DNA from 2 places in the Paraburkholderia sp. BR13444 genome. Region 1 is predicted to be linked to the other one. Evidence: predicted binding sites of a transcription regulator. Region 1 holds the regulator's gene; the other holds the start of a gene.
The links. The regulator FNR, encoded in region 1, switches genes on or off when oxygen is low (the NO sensors DNR and NnrR bind a similar motif). The targets are predictions, from matches to a motif close to TTGATNNNNATCAA.

Region 1 (7,665 bases):
TCAACGAGTACGTCCGCATCGACGTTCGGCGCACGGTCGGCCTCCGTCAGGAACAGAGCGCCCCGTGTGGTGTTGGATTCGCCCGCATCTCCATACGCGCCAGAGCGCTGGTGCAGGTCGAATGGCATGATTCTGACGACGAGTGGCAGGCGCGGCGGATCGCGCGAAAGATAGCAGCGCGTAGGGGCGGCTTGTTGTATCGCACTCTCGCGGCCGTTGCGTTTTATGTCGTGCAAGCCAACCGAGCCGGCCATCGCCTTCTGCAACAACAGTGTTTCCGCGTGCTTCGTCGCCGCCACCGTGCGTTTAGACAGCACCAATCCGTCGCCGCTCGATGCAAGCGCCTCGGCGCGTCTGTTCACGAACACAGGGCACAGTGCGGCATCGAACAGAATGACGCCGACGCTCGCGCGGTCAAGCAGATCAAATACCGACTTGACGTTCGCGTCCGCGCGCACGAGGCGCTTGCCAACTTCAAGCGAGTTGATAAGGTGGGGCACAACGAGATTCAGGGCGTCTACATCTTCGTTATCGAAATCCGCTGCACCTAATTCGCGGCCGCACGAAAGATAGACCTGACGCACAGGCGTGCGCACAAGTGGCGTGACGATCCCGTAGAATCCGCCAGCTGGCCGAACCACCTCGTTATACAGATCGGAGCGTCTGAAATCCGCGTCCGAGATCGCTGACGATTGACGCAAGGACGTTCCTGCCGGAATGGCGCTGATCCAGTCAGGCATTCGTGACGCGAACTCGTGGTGCAGTCGTAACGCGGAAGATGGCTCGATGCCGGTCGACGCGACGACACCAACGGCATCTCCGGTCACTCCGTTGAGCACCGCTTTATGTGCACCGATAGCGTTCACGACCGAATCGAGCGCCGCATGCCATTCCCCGGGATGAAGCGCCGCCTGATAGACGAGCCGCACGGCCGCATGAATGTCATCGACTCGTCCCATCTTTACATCTCCGCTGGACTGACACCCTCACAAATGGGAGTAACAGTCGTGCCTAACGTCTGACAGTATAGAAAGCAACCAAAGGCATAGCGGACTTCTACGCTCCCCGGAGACAGAAATGTCTTCAAAACACGCTGCTTTGTCAGGTCACGTCCGGCGGCTGTGCTTGCTTGGATGTGATCCGCACATCGTCATTCCGCACGTCGTCGAAACGCTTCGTACGTTGGTCGGGGCGGACTGGGGCATGTTCTTCTACGCCGACGCGCAGTATGCGCTTAGCGACATGTTCAGCCAGAACGAGGCCATATACGCAATGATGCCGCTCTACATGTCCGAAGTGCACAATACGGAAATGCAGGTTGATGCGATGGGGGTTAGCTTTTCGACTGCGATGCGGCGAGGACGAGGGTACGAAAACTCGGCGCGCCATGATGGGGTGTTGCTCAACAGCACGATGTATAACGAGCTTTACCGGCCTATGTACATCCGGCACAGCCTGGAACTGACGGCCTTCGATGGGAAGCGCGGGTGGGGCAGCGTGACGCTCAAGAGAATGCCCGGCGGCCGGCCGTTTTCCGAACGGGACCTCGCGGACATTAGACCTTTGTCGGCACATATCGCGCATGCGCTCACGTCACCCAAAGGCCGGCATTCCAATCACACGGAAGATGGTCGTTCGTCGGTTATCGTGGTCGACGACACCGGCAAGATCATGTTGCAGAATGAGGACGGCATGCGGATGCTTGCGCTGGCAGGCGGAGAGTCGGCCAGCCGCGCGCAACACACACGGCTCCCGGGTTGGCTAGCGCCGCTACTCGCCAATTTCAACGGAATCTGGCGAGGCTGCGCCGCAGCGCCACCTTTCCTGGAACGGTTCAACGGCGCAGGTCGATTTACGTTCAGGGCGTATCGCTTCGACCACGCAGCAGCGAGCGCGGACCACGCATGTATCGCTATCTACACTGAGCATTTCCCTCCGCTCGCGTTCGAAATCGAGACGCGGGGATTTCAGCTTGGCTTGAGCGAACGGCAGCGGCAACTCTGCATTTACCTGTTGCTCCGGCACTCGCATGGGGATATTGCGCAATTGATGGGTATTCGCGAAAGCACTGTGATCGACCACGTGCGAAAAATTTACGCGAAACTCGATGTCCATAACCTGACGCAGCTCGAGGCCTCTTTTCGTAACGTCTAAGGCGGTACGGAGCGGTGGTGCCGTCGCCCCATTGCTGATCGAGCCGCAGTCGCGTGAAATAGGCTCACGGCGTACGGACGAAGCGCAAAGCGTACGCTTGCCGCACGCCATCGAGATCAGCGACGAGAGCCATGGCGATCACCTCCCCGCTTGCGACGCCCCGATTCAGGCGTTTTCGTCGCTTGCGAATACGCTGTTTTCCGCTTCCGTCCGTTCCACGTCGATGCATTGCACGCGCCAGTGGCCGCACATCAGGCTGCGGCCGCGTTCGGCGCACCACTGCACGCGGCCGACCTCGCCTTCGAACGGCCCGTCGAGCTGGTTCAGTTCGAGCCCCTCGAGCACGCAGACCGGCACCGTGCTATGCGGCGCGCACACGAGCGTATCGCCGCAATCCACATGCAAAGCGCCCCATTCGGGCAACTCGAGCCCGAAATGACCTTCGCGCGACCATTGCCGCGTGTCCTTGTCGAGCCAGAGAATCGCGAAGGCCATCGGGTTGACACGATCGAACGTGTCGAGATGAACGGTCAAACGCATGACAAGTCTCCGCAATATAACTGACTGATTCTCGTAGTGGCTAAGTACCCCGCCGCGCCCGCGAGCAGATAAGCTCGGATTCCCGCAATCACGGCACGGGTCACCTATCAGGAATAAGATCAGTGTACGGGCGGCGAAACGGCCCTTATTGACCTCGATCAAACGGTTTAGGGCGGCGACCGATCGCGCGACACAATGGCACGCCTATGCTGATCTGATGAAAGCGGCGCGCAGCTCGCGATCTGCATGACGCCAGCGTGCCGCCGCCGAAGCGTCTGAAGGAGCAACCCGATGCGAGCGATGGTGTTCGACGGCAGCTCGGCGACCCTGACCGAGCGGGAAGTGCCGGATCCGCGGCCCGGCGCCGGCGAGATTCTGATCGACGTTCATGCCTGCGGCGTGTGCCGCACGGACCTGCATCTGGTCGATCGCGACCTCGAGCATCCGAAGCGGCCGGTGATTCCAGGCCACGAAATCGTCGGCGTGGTGGCCGAGTTGGGCGCGGGCGTCAGCGGTTTCAACGTGGGCGAACGGGTCGGCGTGCCGTGGGTCGGGCGCACCTGCGGTCACTGCCGCTACTGTCTGTCCGCCCGCGAAAATCTCTGTGAAGACGCCGGCTTCACCGGCTACACGATCGACGGCGGCTATGCCGAGCGCACGGTCGCCGATAGCCGCTACTGCTTCCATCTGCCGCCGCACTACAGCGATATCGAGGCCGCGCCGCTGCTGTGCGCGGGTCTAATCGGCTATCGCACGTTGAGCATGGCGGGCGACGCCGAACGGATCGGCATCTACGGTTTCGGCGCGGCCGCGCATCTCGTCGCGCAGGTCGCGCGTCACCGGCGGCGCACCGTCTATGCGTTCACGCGTCCCGGCGATCACGCGGCCCAGCAACTCGCGCTGCGCCTCGGCGCGGCATGGGCGGGCGGCAGCGACGAGGCGCCGCCCAGCGAACTCGACGCCGCGCTGCTGTTCGCGCCGGTCGGCGCACTGGTGCCGCTGGCGCTGCAGGCGGTCGCGAAGGGCGGCGTGGTGGTGTGCGGCGGGATTCATATGAGCGATATTCCGTCGTTCCCGTACGCGTTTCTGTGGGGCGAGCGGCGCGTCGTATCGGTCGCCAATCTGACCCGCGACGATGGGCTTGCGTTCATGCGCAGCGCCGCGGAGACCCGGCTCGCGATCGAGATGACCACCTACCCGTTGTGCGACGCGAACCGCGCGCTCGACGATCTGCGCCACGGCAAGCTGACCGGCGCGGCCGTGCTCGCGGTCCGCTCATGATTTGTTCGCGAGCCATGGTCGCTTGATGCAGATCAAGCCGCCCGCCGCGCCGGCGTTCATTATGTAAGCGCGCACCGTTGGGCGCCCCGTCACGGGCCGAGGCGCGGCGCGACGATCCGAGGAAAGCCGATGAACACTGCTGCCGAGCGCAACACCTTCCACCGCGTGATGATCGCGTCCGCGGGCGGCACAGGACTGGCGCTCGCCACGCATGTCGCCCGGCAGTTCGTCGCCGCGGATGCGCGCTTTCGTCTCGTCGACCGCGACCAGCACGCGGCTCACCGTCGCCGCATACGCGCGGCACGCCGCATCCGGCCAGTGCGGGCGGGCCCATTTATCTGTAGCAGGGGCGCGCCACGCGCGTTGACAAATCCAACCTCAGTGGAGAATCGGCATGTACCAACATATCCTCGTCGCGCTGGACGGCAGTAGCTTTTCGAAACGCGCGCTGAAAGAAGCGGTGAATCTCGCCGCGTTGACGAAGGCCGTCGTGCATCCGGTTTATGTAGTCGACAAGACGCCGATCTTTTCCTATGCCGGCTATTACGACCCGCTCGCGCTAGTCGAAGCATTGCGCCAGGACGGCCACTCGGTGCTCGAGGAGGCCGAGCAGGCCTGCGCCGCCGCCGACGTGCGTTGCCGGCCCGCGATGATCGAGTCGGAGAGCCTGTCCGACGACGTCGCCACGATCGTGCTGCGCCACGGCGAGGACGTCCACGCCGATCTGCTCGTGCTGGGCACGCATGGGCGACGCGGCGTGCGGCGCCTCGTGATCGGCAGCGTGGCGGAGCGGGTGCTGCGTTTCTCGACCTGTCCGGTGTTGCTGATGCGCGAGCAGATCAGCGAGGAAGCGCCCGAGAAGTAATCCGCGGTAGCGGGGCGCGGCCGCGTGGGAGCACTACACGAGCGCGTCGGCTGGTATCTGGATCGAGATCCTGAAACCATGGCCCGGCGAGCTGATGAACGATACGTTGCCGCGCAACTGCCGCACACGTTCGCGAATGCCAAGCAGCCCGAATGAATGTGTTCCCTGCGCATGATCCAGCGTGACACCCACGCCGTCATCGTCGATATCGAGCGATACGATCGGGCCCGCGCAGATCATGTCGATGCGTACGCGCCTCGCCTTGGCGTGCCGCGCGACGTTCGTCAACGCCTCCTGAACGATGCGAAACAGCGCCGTCGCCGCGAATTCGCCGCATACCGGCTCGGCCGGTTCGAGATGCACGCTCGAGCGCACGTTGTAGCGTTTCGTAAAGTCTTCGGCCAGCCAGTCGAGCGCGGCGGCGAGTCCGAGGTCGTCGAGCAGCGGGGGGCGCAGATCGGCGGCGATGCGCCGCAGCGAAGCGGCCATCCAGTCGATCTGCTGTTGCAGCTCGCGCGTTTGCGCCGCAAGCGGCTCAGTGTCGGCTTGCTTGTTCAGCTTCGCTTCGAGCAGCGCGACGCTCATTTTTAGCGCCGTCAGCCGTTGGCCGAGATCGTCGTGCAGTTCGCGTGCAATACGTTTCTGCTCGTTTTCACGGGCGATGTGCGTGTGCGTGGATACCTGACTCGCGCGTTCGAGTTCCGCAAGACGCATGCGCTCGGTCAGATCGCGCGTGACCTTGGCGAAGCCGAGCAGCGCGCCCGACGCATCGTGCACGGCGGAAACGACCGCATTAGCCCAGAAACGCGAGCCGTCGCGACGCACACGCCATCCTTCGTCCTCGGCGCGGCCTACGGCTGCGGCGGTTTCCAGTTCGCGCGCGGGCTTGCCGGCCGCGATGTCTTCCGGGGTATAGAACTTCGAGAAATGCTGGCCGATGATTTCTTCGGGCGTGTAGCCCTTGATGCGCTGTGCGCCGGGATTCCAGCTGGTGACGCGGCCGGCGGGGTCCAGCATGAAGATCGCGTAGTCCTGCACCGCCTCGACCAACATGAAATAGCGATCCTCGACGGACACGTCCGACCCCGACGCAGCACTGGTGAAGCAGGAAGACTCGCCGCTCGATAGACCCATCGCTCCTCCGGGCGGCCACGCAAGGTCGCGTACCGCAACGCACTGAGTTATATCAGTTCAGGAGCGCCTGTTCCACCCGGCATGTCCCGCGAACGAACGTGGGGCGGGCGTCGCGCCGGTGCTCAGACCCGAGACAGTCGTTCCGGATCTTCGATGCGGATCGTTTTGCCGTTCGCCTTGACGAGGTGCTCGCGCTGGAACTTCGAGAACATCCGGCTCACCGTTTCGAGCTTCATGCCCAGAAAGCAGCCGATTTCCTCGCGCGTCATGCGCAGATGAAACTCCGCGGCGGAAAAGCCGCGCGCCTTGAAGCGCTTCGACAGATTCAGCAGGAACGTCGCGACGCGCTGCTCGGCGGTCATCGTGCCGAGCAGCATCATCTGGCTCGATTCACGCACGATCTCGCCGCTCATCATCTGATAGATGTGATGCTGCATCGGTTTGATCTCGCGACAGATCGCCTCGAGCTGCGCGAACGGAATGATGCATACGACGCTATCTTCGAGCGCGATCGCATCGCAGTTCTGCTTGGCCTCGCCGATGCCGTCGAGGCCAAGCGAGTCGCCGGCAATCTGGAAGCCAGTCACGTGCTCGCGACCGTCGCGATGCATGACCACGGTTTTGAATGAGCCGGCGCGTATCGCGTAGATGCTTTGAAACTCGTCGCCCGCGCGATACAGCGCGTCGCCGCGTTTGATCGAGCGCGTCGAGCAGATCAACGCATCGAGCCTGCTCAGTTCGTCCGGTGTCAGCTCGGGCGGCATGCAGATCGCGCGCATCGCGCAGGTGGAGCAGCGCGTGACGGCGTGGCGTGCCGCCGCGGTGCTGGGCGCGACGTGGATCGGTACCACGTGCGAGGTGCGAGGCGCGTCGTGGCGGGGTTCACGGACTGCGGCAACTTGCATGATCGGCTCCTGGCGGTCAGACCCGATGCGCACGACGCGCATAGGCAATCGCTTCGATGGCGCGGCAGGCGAGCTCGAACTCCGAGGTCTTGTCGAAGAAGAAGTCGGCGCCCGCCGCTTCGCACGCGCGGCGAAACGCCGTCGCGTCATGATTGGTCAGCACGATGCTGACGATGGACGGCCGCACCCGCGCTAGCGCAGCGAGCAGCAGGAGGTCGGTCTTGCCCGAGAAGCACGGGTCCAGCACCGCGACATCGGCGCGACTCGCGACGATGTCGTCGAACGCGTGCTCGACGCCCGCCGACTCGCCCGCGATTTCGATGCCGGGAATCAGCGCGATCAGGCAAGCAAGCCGGCGCCGGACCTCGACCGCATCGTCGACGAGGAAGATTCTCGATACGGTGGCTGACGGGGCGGTGTCCATACCGACCAGTATTGGCGACCTAATCTTGGAAATATATCGGCAGCGCTTTAAGCGGTGCTAGGAGTTCAGGTGGTGGTTGTAGGAATATTCCTAGTGGGTTGCTGGCGATGTCGTCCAGCAGCGGCGCGGCGGCACCGAGCGGCGGCCCGTTGACCTGCGTCAAGCCGACTGGCGGGGCGCGCTTCACACTGTCGGTGCAAATGCGCGAGGGCACCACTTCGGGTCATGCCAGCGCTTTCAGAGGGAGTCCGACATGTATGCACGAATTCTGGTTGCACTCGACGACAGTCCCAGCGCGCAGCGCGCCTTCGCCGAGGCGCTGAAGCTCGCGAAGCTGACGGGCGCCACGCTCGAAGCCTGCT
Region 2 (7,665 bases), on a different contig from region 1:
CAGCAGTTCATCGCAATTGCTCGGGGTAAGACGCTGATGCGCGAGCCCCGGTGCGCAGACCATCACTTTGCGCAGCTGCCCGACTTCCGAGTAGACGCCCAATTCACCCGCTTTCGCGTCCGTGTTCGCCATGATGACCTCCTGAATATCAGTGGTGACCCGCTCTGTTCAATCTGATGTCGTTAGATTGTGATCCTTCCGGTTACGAGGGCGTAGATGCCGATGATCGCGCCAATGACGATGACGGTAAAGATGAACCAATCGGAAACGATGAAAACGTTCTTGCTCTGCTCTCGTCGCGCCCAAAAATAAAGAGCTGTGCCGGGCGCGTACAGCACCGCGGCAAGCAGAATGAATTTCAGGCCGCCCGCGAAGATCATGAATGCGGTATAGATCACGGCGATCGCGGCCATGATCAGGTCGCGCCGGCGCTCGTCGGCGCGAAGGTCGTAACCGTCGCCGCGATTCGCGTTCATGCATCCGAACAGCGCGACGAGCAGGTACGGAATCAACGACATCGCGCTCGTCAGATTCAACATCAGCGCGAATGCGTCGCGCGAGAAGTACGTGCTGATGACGAGCAACTGCACCACGATGTTGGTCAGCCACAATGCATTAGCCGGCGTCTTGTTGATGTTTTCCTTGCCGAAGATCGCAGGCATGTCTTCGGTTCTCGCCGCCGAGAACAACACTTCGGCGCAGATCAACGACCAGGCCAGATAAGCGCCGAGCACCGAAATCAGCAGACCTATGCTGACGAAAACGGCGCCCCAGTGACCGACCACCGCTTCGAGCACCGCAGACATCGACGGCTGCCGCATCGCCGCAATGTCCACGCGCTCGAGCACCGCATAAGGCAGCATCGTCACGAGCACCATCAGCGAGGAGACGACGATGAAGCCGAATATCGTCGATTGCCCGACGTCGGAGCGCTTCTTTGCATAACGGGAATAAACGCTCGCCCCTTCGATGCCGATAAACACGAACACGGTGACCAGCATCGTGGCCCGCACCTGCTCGAAGATATTGCCTTCGAGACCGCCGCCGTACAGGTTGGCCTGGAACAGATCCATCCGAAAGCCGAACAACAGGATCAGAATGAACACCAGGATCGGAATGATCTTGGCGACCGTAACAATACTGTTGATGAAGGCCGCCTGCTGCACGCCTTTCAGGATCATGTAATGAAATAGCCAGATGCCGATCGAAGCAACGACGATCGCGACGACCGTATTACCGTCGCCGAACACCGGAAAAAATGCGCCGAGTGTCGACTTGATCAGCACCCAGTAAGAAACATTGCCGATACAACTGCTGATCCAGTAGCCAAATGCGGAAAGAAAGCCCGGATAGTCGCCAAAGCCCGCTCTCGCATACGCAAACACGCCGGCGTCCAGTTCTGGCTTTCTTTCCGCCAGCGTCTGAAACACGCGCGCCAGCATATACATGCCCGTGCCCGCAATCAGCCATGCGATCACGGCGCCCAGCGGACCGGTGGCATCGGCGAAGGTACGCGGTAGGGAAAATATCCCGGCTCCGACCATGCCGCCCACGACCATCCCGGTGAGTTGCATTTTTGAAAGCTTTTGTGGAGTGGACGCCATTCGGATTCCTTTTTAGTGACCCAACACGGATCTGTAATCAGATTCGAACGAAACGTGTCTCTCGGCCAATCTTGCTGTCGATCAGCCGCGTTACTCTGCAACCACCACACGAAAAGAATGGTCTGTCCGTTGACGTTTGTCAATTTATCGCCGCTCGCATCGATAAATCGCATTCAATATCGATGATTTAACAATGATGCGACGTGTCGCATCACCAACGCGGTTTTCTCGAATGATGGGGAATCGCTGAAGCGAGCTGAAAATGTAGTCGCTCAGAACTACTGATAAGCAGCTGAGCGACAGCTCGAGATGACGCGCGAAAGTCATCGATGGTCCAAGCCTGATGACGCTTTCGCTGTGGCGGGGATTGGGTCCAACTATGACTCGCGCAACTTCCTCAACGTCAGCCGCGCTTCAAGACCGCCGCCAACGCGGTTGTGCAGCGTGAGCGTCGCGTCCATCGCGAGCGCGAGTTGCCGCGCGATCGCGAGCCCCAGCCCCGTGCCGCCCGTTTGACGATTGCGCGAATCTTCGAGTCGCACGAACGGCTCGAACACCGTCTCCAGCGACTCGGCCGGAATGCCGGGACCGCGATCGAGCACCGACACGGTCGCCTCGCCATCGTGCAACGCGCCGATCTCGATATGCGCGGCGCCGGCATACCTCAGCGCGTTATCGACCAGATTGCCGACGATGCGCTTCAACGCCTGTGGACGCAACCTCAGCGACTGGCCGAACTGGCCCTGCAGCGACACTTGCTGACCGGCGTCCACGTAATCGCAGACGAGGCTATCGAACAGTGCATCGGGATCGATGCGGCGCGGCACTTCGGTCGTGCCGTGCATCGTGCGCGCATACGTGACCCCTTCCTTGACCAGCGCCTCCATTTCCTGCAGGTCCTGGCGCAGCTTCGCGGCTTCGCTGTCGTCGTCCATCGTGTCGACGCGCAGACGCATGCGCGTGATCGGCGTCTGCAGATCGTGCGAAATCGCCGCGAGAATCTGCATGCGCTCGGTCATGTACGTGGCGATCCGATCCTGCATCGCGTTGAACGCGCGCGCGGCGCGCGCCACTTCGGACGGGCCGGCTTCGGGCAGACGGTCGGCCTTCAGGTCGGGGCCGAGCGTGTCGGCCGCGACTGCGAGCTGATTGAGCGGGCGCGTCGCGAGCCGCACCGCCAGCCAGCAGCAGGCGCCGAGCACGAGCAATTGCAGCGTCAGCACGAGCGGCAGCCAGCGCGACAACGGTGCGCCGGGCATCGGCCGCAGATCGATGGTGAGCGGCGTGCCGTCGCTCAGTTTCAAGTGCACCTGCAGACGCTCGCGATCGCCTGGCACCGCGTTGACGGTCAACGGATAGCGCGTGCCGATGCCGTCGCCGATCGATTGCGCGACGCGCGCCGACAGGCTTGCATCGACCGGTGCGCCGGCCACGCCCTCGCCGAGCACGAACTCGTAGCTGCGCCGCGCAAGCCGCGGCAGCCACTGGGCGCGCTCGTCGGGCGGTAGATGATCGAGCAGCGCGACCGAGCTCGCCACTTCGCGCTCGATATAGCCCATCATGATGTTGGTCATCGTCTGGTCGCGCTCGGTCATCGTGAGCCAGAACGACAGCGCCTGCGCGAGCGCGAGCCCGACGAACAGAATCACCGCGAGCCGCGCGAACAGTGTGCGCGGCCAATGCGGCCAGCGCAGCAACGACGGTGACGCAGAAACGTTCATTGCGGATCTCCGATCGCGGTGACCGCTGCCGAAAACACATAGCCCTCGCTGCGCAGCGTCTTGATGTAGCGCGGCTCGCGCGCGCCGTCGCGCAGGCGCTGACGCAGGCGGCTCACCATCAGATCGATCGAGCGGTCGAACGGATCGGCCTGGCGTCCCTGGGTCAGGTTCAGCAGCTGGTCGCGCGTGAGCACGCGCTGCGGGTGATCGAGAAACACGCGCAACAGACGGTACTCCGCGCCGCTCAACGCCACTTCGGTGCCGTCCGCGTCGAGCAGATGGCGCGCGGTCGTGTCGAGCCGCCAGTCGCCGAAGCACAGCATCGGCGCCGACTCCGTCACTTCCATGCCGGGCGGCAGCATGCGCGCGCGGCGCAGCACCGAGCGGATTCGCGCGAGCAGCTCGCGTGCGGCGAACGGTTTGGTCAGGTAATCGTCGGCGCCCATTTCGAGCCCGACGATCCGGTCCGCTTCCTCGCTGCGCGCCGTCAGCATCAGGATCGGCACCGCGCGGAACTTGCCCGCGCGCAGCTCGCGGCACAGCACGAGGCCGTCTTCCCCGGGCAGCATCAGGTCGAGCACGATCAGGTCGGGCGCGCCGTTCTCGAGCGCGGCGCGCATCTGGCGGCCATTGGCCGCGAGCGTGACGCGCACGCCGTTTTTCTCGAGATATCCCGCGAGCAGTTCGCGGATACCGCGATCGTCGTCGACGATCAGTACGTGGTCGGAGGTTTCCATCGACGGATTATCCGCCGCGGCGTTTGAGTTGCACGCCGCTCGATTGGATCAGTGAACACTGCAACGGATGCGCGAGTTCCGCCGCGAAGCCGCCCACGACGAACACGGCGATGGCAAACAGGCGTTTCATGCGTCCTCCAGCACGGAAAGACTCGCGCCGTCGGCCACGCTGGCTTCGAGCGCATAAGGATCGACCCCGTCGAGGCAGCCGATATTGACGCGCCATTGCAGCGGATCCCTGCGCGTCTGATGAAAAGGATAGATGCCGCAATGCTTGCAGAAGTAGTGTTTCGCGACCTTCGTGTTGAACTGGTACAGCGTCAGCGAATCCTCGCCACTCAGAATCTTCAGTTGACTCGCGGGAAAGGGCGGCGTCATCAGCGCGCCCTTGCGGCGGCACAGGCTGCAGTTACAGCGGCCGGCCGGAACGATTTCGGTGCGAACTTCGAACTTGACGGCCCCGCAGTGACAGGACCCTTGCAGCAACCCGGCGCTCATGGTGATCTCCGTGATTTGACGATGCCTGCTTTTATAGCCTGGTTCATCAGTCGAATTATGTCGTAATGTATCCGGCCGCCGAGACGATACATTACATTGCAATAAGCCGTGGCAATTAGCGCAAGGCGAAACAGCGAAGTTTAAGCGCGCGCGAATTAGCATTTAAGCGGCACGCGCAAAACGGATAATGCGGGTTGATTCATTGCCGCCGCATTGTCGGGCTCCCCCTGCAAAGATACTCCGCTTATCCATGATTATGTGAGCGCCTCGGCGGGGCGCGCCAGCCGGCCTCCTTACACGCTGTTTTTGACCTCGGCGTGACCAACCGGCTTTCTCTGTGCCGCCTGACTGGCCGGCATTGCCAGCCACAATCGCGCGGCGCCTCGAATACGCTTGACTTTTAATCACTAGCCACTTCCAATACCAATGGTGCAGTGCGATGCTTCGCCTCTGAAACACGCCTCACGTCATTCGGTAATTCAAAGCGTTGGCCAGCAGTTCATTCGTCCGCCGCGCATGCGGCGTCAGCTCGAAATGGAGCACTCCTCATCACGGGAGTCGTCTTGGCTGCAAGAAAAAACCAACCCTCTCGCCGCGAACCGGCCCTTATCGATCTCGCATTGCAGGGTGGCGGTTCGCACGGTGCTTTTACATGGGGCGTCCTCGACCGTTTGCTCGAAGAGTCGTGGCTGCAGATCGAAGGGATATCGGGTACGTCGGCTGGTGCGATGAACGCCGCGGTGCTGGTAAGCGGCTACCAGGTGGGCGGCGCGGCCGGCGCGCGCGCCGCGCTCGAAGCGTTCTGGCGGCGAGTATTCGAAGCATCGGTGTACAGCCCGTTTCGCCGCAGCCCGTTCGACGTATTGATGGGCCGCTGGACGCTCGACTACTCGCCGTTCTTCATCGCGATGGACCTCGCGGCGCGGATGTTTTCTCCGTACGACCTGAACCCGCGCGGCGTCCATCCGCTGGCGAAGATTCTGCAGGACTCTATCGATTTCGGGCATCTGCGCGACGCGCCGATCAAGCTGTTCATCACAGCGACGCGCGTGCGCACGGGCCAGGCGCGTGTGTTTCGCAATGGCGACCTGACGCCCGACGTGCTGCTCGCTTCCGGCTGCCTGCCCACGCTGTTCCAGGCCGTGCAGATAGACGATGAATACTACTGGGACGGCGGCTACGCCGGGAATCCGACCATCACGCCGCTGGTACGCGAATGCACGTCGAGCGATACGCTGCTGATCCAGGTCAATCCCGTCGTGCGGGATGAAACACCACGCACCGCGCGCGACATCATCAGCCGCCTGAACGAAGTCGCCTTCAACGCGCCGCTGCTGAAAGAGCTGCGCATGATCGCGCTGCTGCGGCGCGCCGCGGACGCCGGCAGCGACGAAGGCCGCCATTGGGCGGCGATGCGGATCCATCGGATCTCGAGCGAGCTGATGACCGAACTCGGCTACTCGTCGAAACTGAACGCCGAGTGGAGCTTTCTGACGATGCTGCGCGACGAAGGCCGACGCGCCGCGGACGCGTTCCTCATCGAGCACGCCGATTCGATCGGCGTGCGCTCCTCGCTGGATTTCGACGCGTTGCTCGAGGGAGTCTGACCATGGAAGTCATCACCGTGTCCCCGCTCGCGATCGGTCTCGGACTCTTTGGCATGCTCGCGAGTCTCGCGCTGCTGATCGCCTTCGCATACCGCGGCTGGACCGTGCTGCTGCTCGCGCCGTTCGCCGCGATGCTGGCCGCCGCGATTTCGGGCGAACCGATTCTCGCGCACTGGACCCAGACCTTCATGCTCAGCGCCGCGCGCTTTCTCGCGCAGTTCTTTCCATTGTTCCTGCTCGGCGCGCTGTTCGGCAAGCTGATGGAAGACAGCGGCTCCGTGAAGGCGATCGCCAGTTACATGACCGAGAAGCTTGGCGCGCATCGGGCGATTCTCGCCGTCGTGATCGGTGGCGCGCTCGTCACCTATGGCGGTGTCAGCCTCTTCGTCGCGTTCTTCGTGCTCGCGCCGATGGCCACCGCCCTATTCCAGGCCGCCGATATCCCGCGCCGTCTGATGCCGGCCGCGATCGCGCTCGGCACGCAGACATTCACGATGTCCGCGCTGCCGGGCACACCGGCGATCCAGAACGCGATCCCGATGCCGTTCTTTGGTACGACGCCGTTTGCGGCGCCCGGGCTCGGCATCGTCGCGAGCGTCGTGATGGTGGCGTTCGGGCTGTGGTGGTTGTCCTTGCAGCAATCGCGCGCGAAGGCGGCCAACGAAGGATTCGACGGACTCAACGCGGCGGTGAAATCCACCAGGGCGCCGGCCAGCGACAACCTCGTGCGCGAACGCGCGAGCGTCTCGCAGAGTTTCGATCCGGAGGAAGCGAAACGCGGGCACGTCAGCGAGGATCTGCCGTCGTTCGGCGTCGCGCTCGCGCCGCTCGTGCTCGTCGTGCTGACGAACTTCGTGATGAACGTGATCGTGCTGCCGCGCATCGACGCGGACTATCTGGCCGAAGTCCGTTGGGGTGAGACGTCGCTTTCGGCAGTCGCCGGAGTGTGGGGCGTGTGCGTGGCGCTCGTCGTCGCGATCGTGGTGCTCGTGCTGCTCAATCGGCGCCGCCTGCCGGCGCTGCGCGAGACGATGGACGCGGGCGCGAATGCATCGGTGCTGCCTGTGCTCAACGTCGGCAGTCTGGTCGGCTATGGCGCGGTGATTGCCGCGTTGCCCGCGTTCGCGCTCGTGCGCGAATGGGTGCTCGGCGTCGGCGGTGGTCCGCTCGTATCGCTCGCGGTCGCCACGAACCTGCTCGCGGGATTGACTGGTTCGGCTTCAGGCGGTCTCACGATCGCGCTCGACGCGCTCGGCGGCACCTATCTTCAACTGGCCGCGCAACACGGCATCGACCCGGCGCTGCTGCATCGGGTCGCCGTGATGTCCTCCGGGACACTCGACAGCCTGCCGCATAACGGCGCGGTCGTGACGCTGCTTGCGGTATGCGGCTCGAACCATCGTGAGAGCTATCGCGACATCGTGATGGTCGCGATTCTCGGCGCGTTGCTCGCGCTGGTTGTGGTGATCGTGCTGGGCTCGCTGGTTGGCACGTTCTG

Region 2: AB3X95_RS12370 (basic amino acid/polyamine antiporter) is a predicted target of FNR. The motif match lies at 1,734-1,747, and genes of this name have one in related genera.

What each region holds. Positions count from the first base shown of each region.
Region 1 is NZ_JBFPKM010000022.1:89,620-97,284, forward strand. Features, by position in the region: gene AB3X95_RS35965 (helix-turn-helix transcriptional regulator) at 1-959, opposite strand, end outside; gene AB3X95_RS35970 (helix-turn-helix transcriptional regulator) at 1,078-2,154, shown strand; gene AB3X95_RS35975 (DUF3564 domain-containing protein) at 2,320-2,694, opposite strand; gene AB3X95_RS35980 (zinc-dependent alcohol dehydrogenase family protein) at 2,986-3,975, shown strand; gene AB3X95_RS35985 (hypothetical protein) at 3,970-4,248, opposite strand; gene AB3X95_RS35990 (universal stress protein) at 4,370-4,840, shown strand; gene AB3X95_RS35995 (PAS domain S-box protein) at 4,874-5,974, opposite strand; gene fnr (fumarate/nitrate reduction transcriptional regulator Fnr) at 6,097-6,879, opposite strand; gene AB3X95_RS36005 (response regulator) at 6,896-7,303, opposite strand; gene AB3X95_RS36010 (universal stress protein) at 7,557-7,665, shown strand, end outside.
Region 2 is NZ_JBFPKM010000003.1:728,794-736,458, forward strand. Features, by position in the region: gene arcA (arginine deiminase) at 1-132, opposite strand, end outside; gene AB3X95_RS12370 (basic amino acid/polyamine antiporter) at 183-1,604, opposite strand; gene AB3X95_RS12375 (ATP-binding protein) at 1,982-3,325, opposite strand; gene AB3X95_RS12380 (response regulator) at 3,322-4,062, opposite strand; gene AB3X95_RS12385 (hypothetical protein) at 4,070-4,192, opposite strand; gene AB3X95_RS12390 (GFA family protein) at 4,189-4,560, opposite strand; gene AB3X95_RS12395 (patatin-like phospholipase family protein) at 5,124-6,167, shown strand; gene AB3X95_RS12400 (GntP family permease) at 6,170-7,665, shown strand, end outside.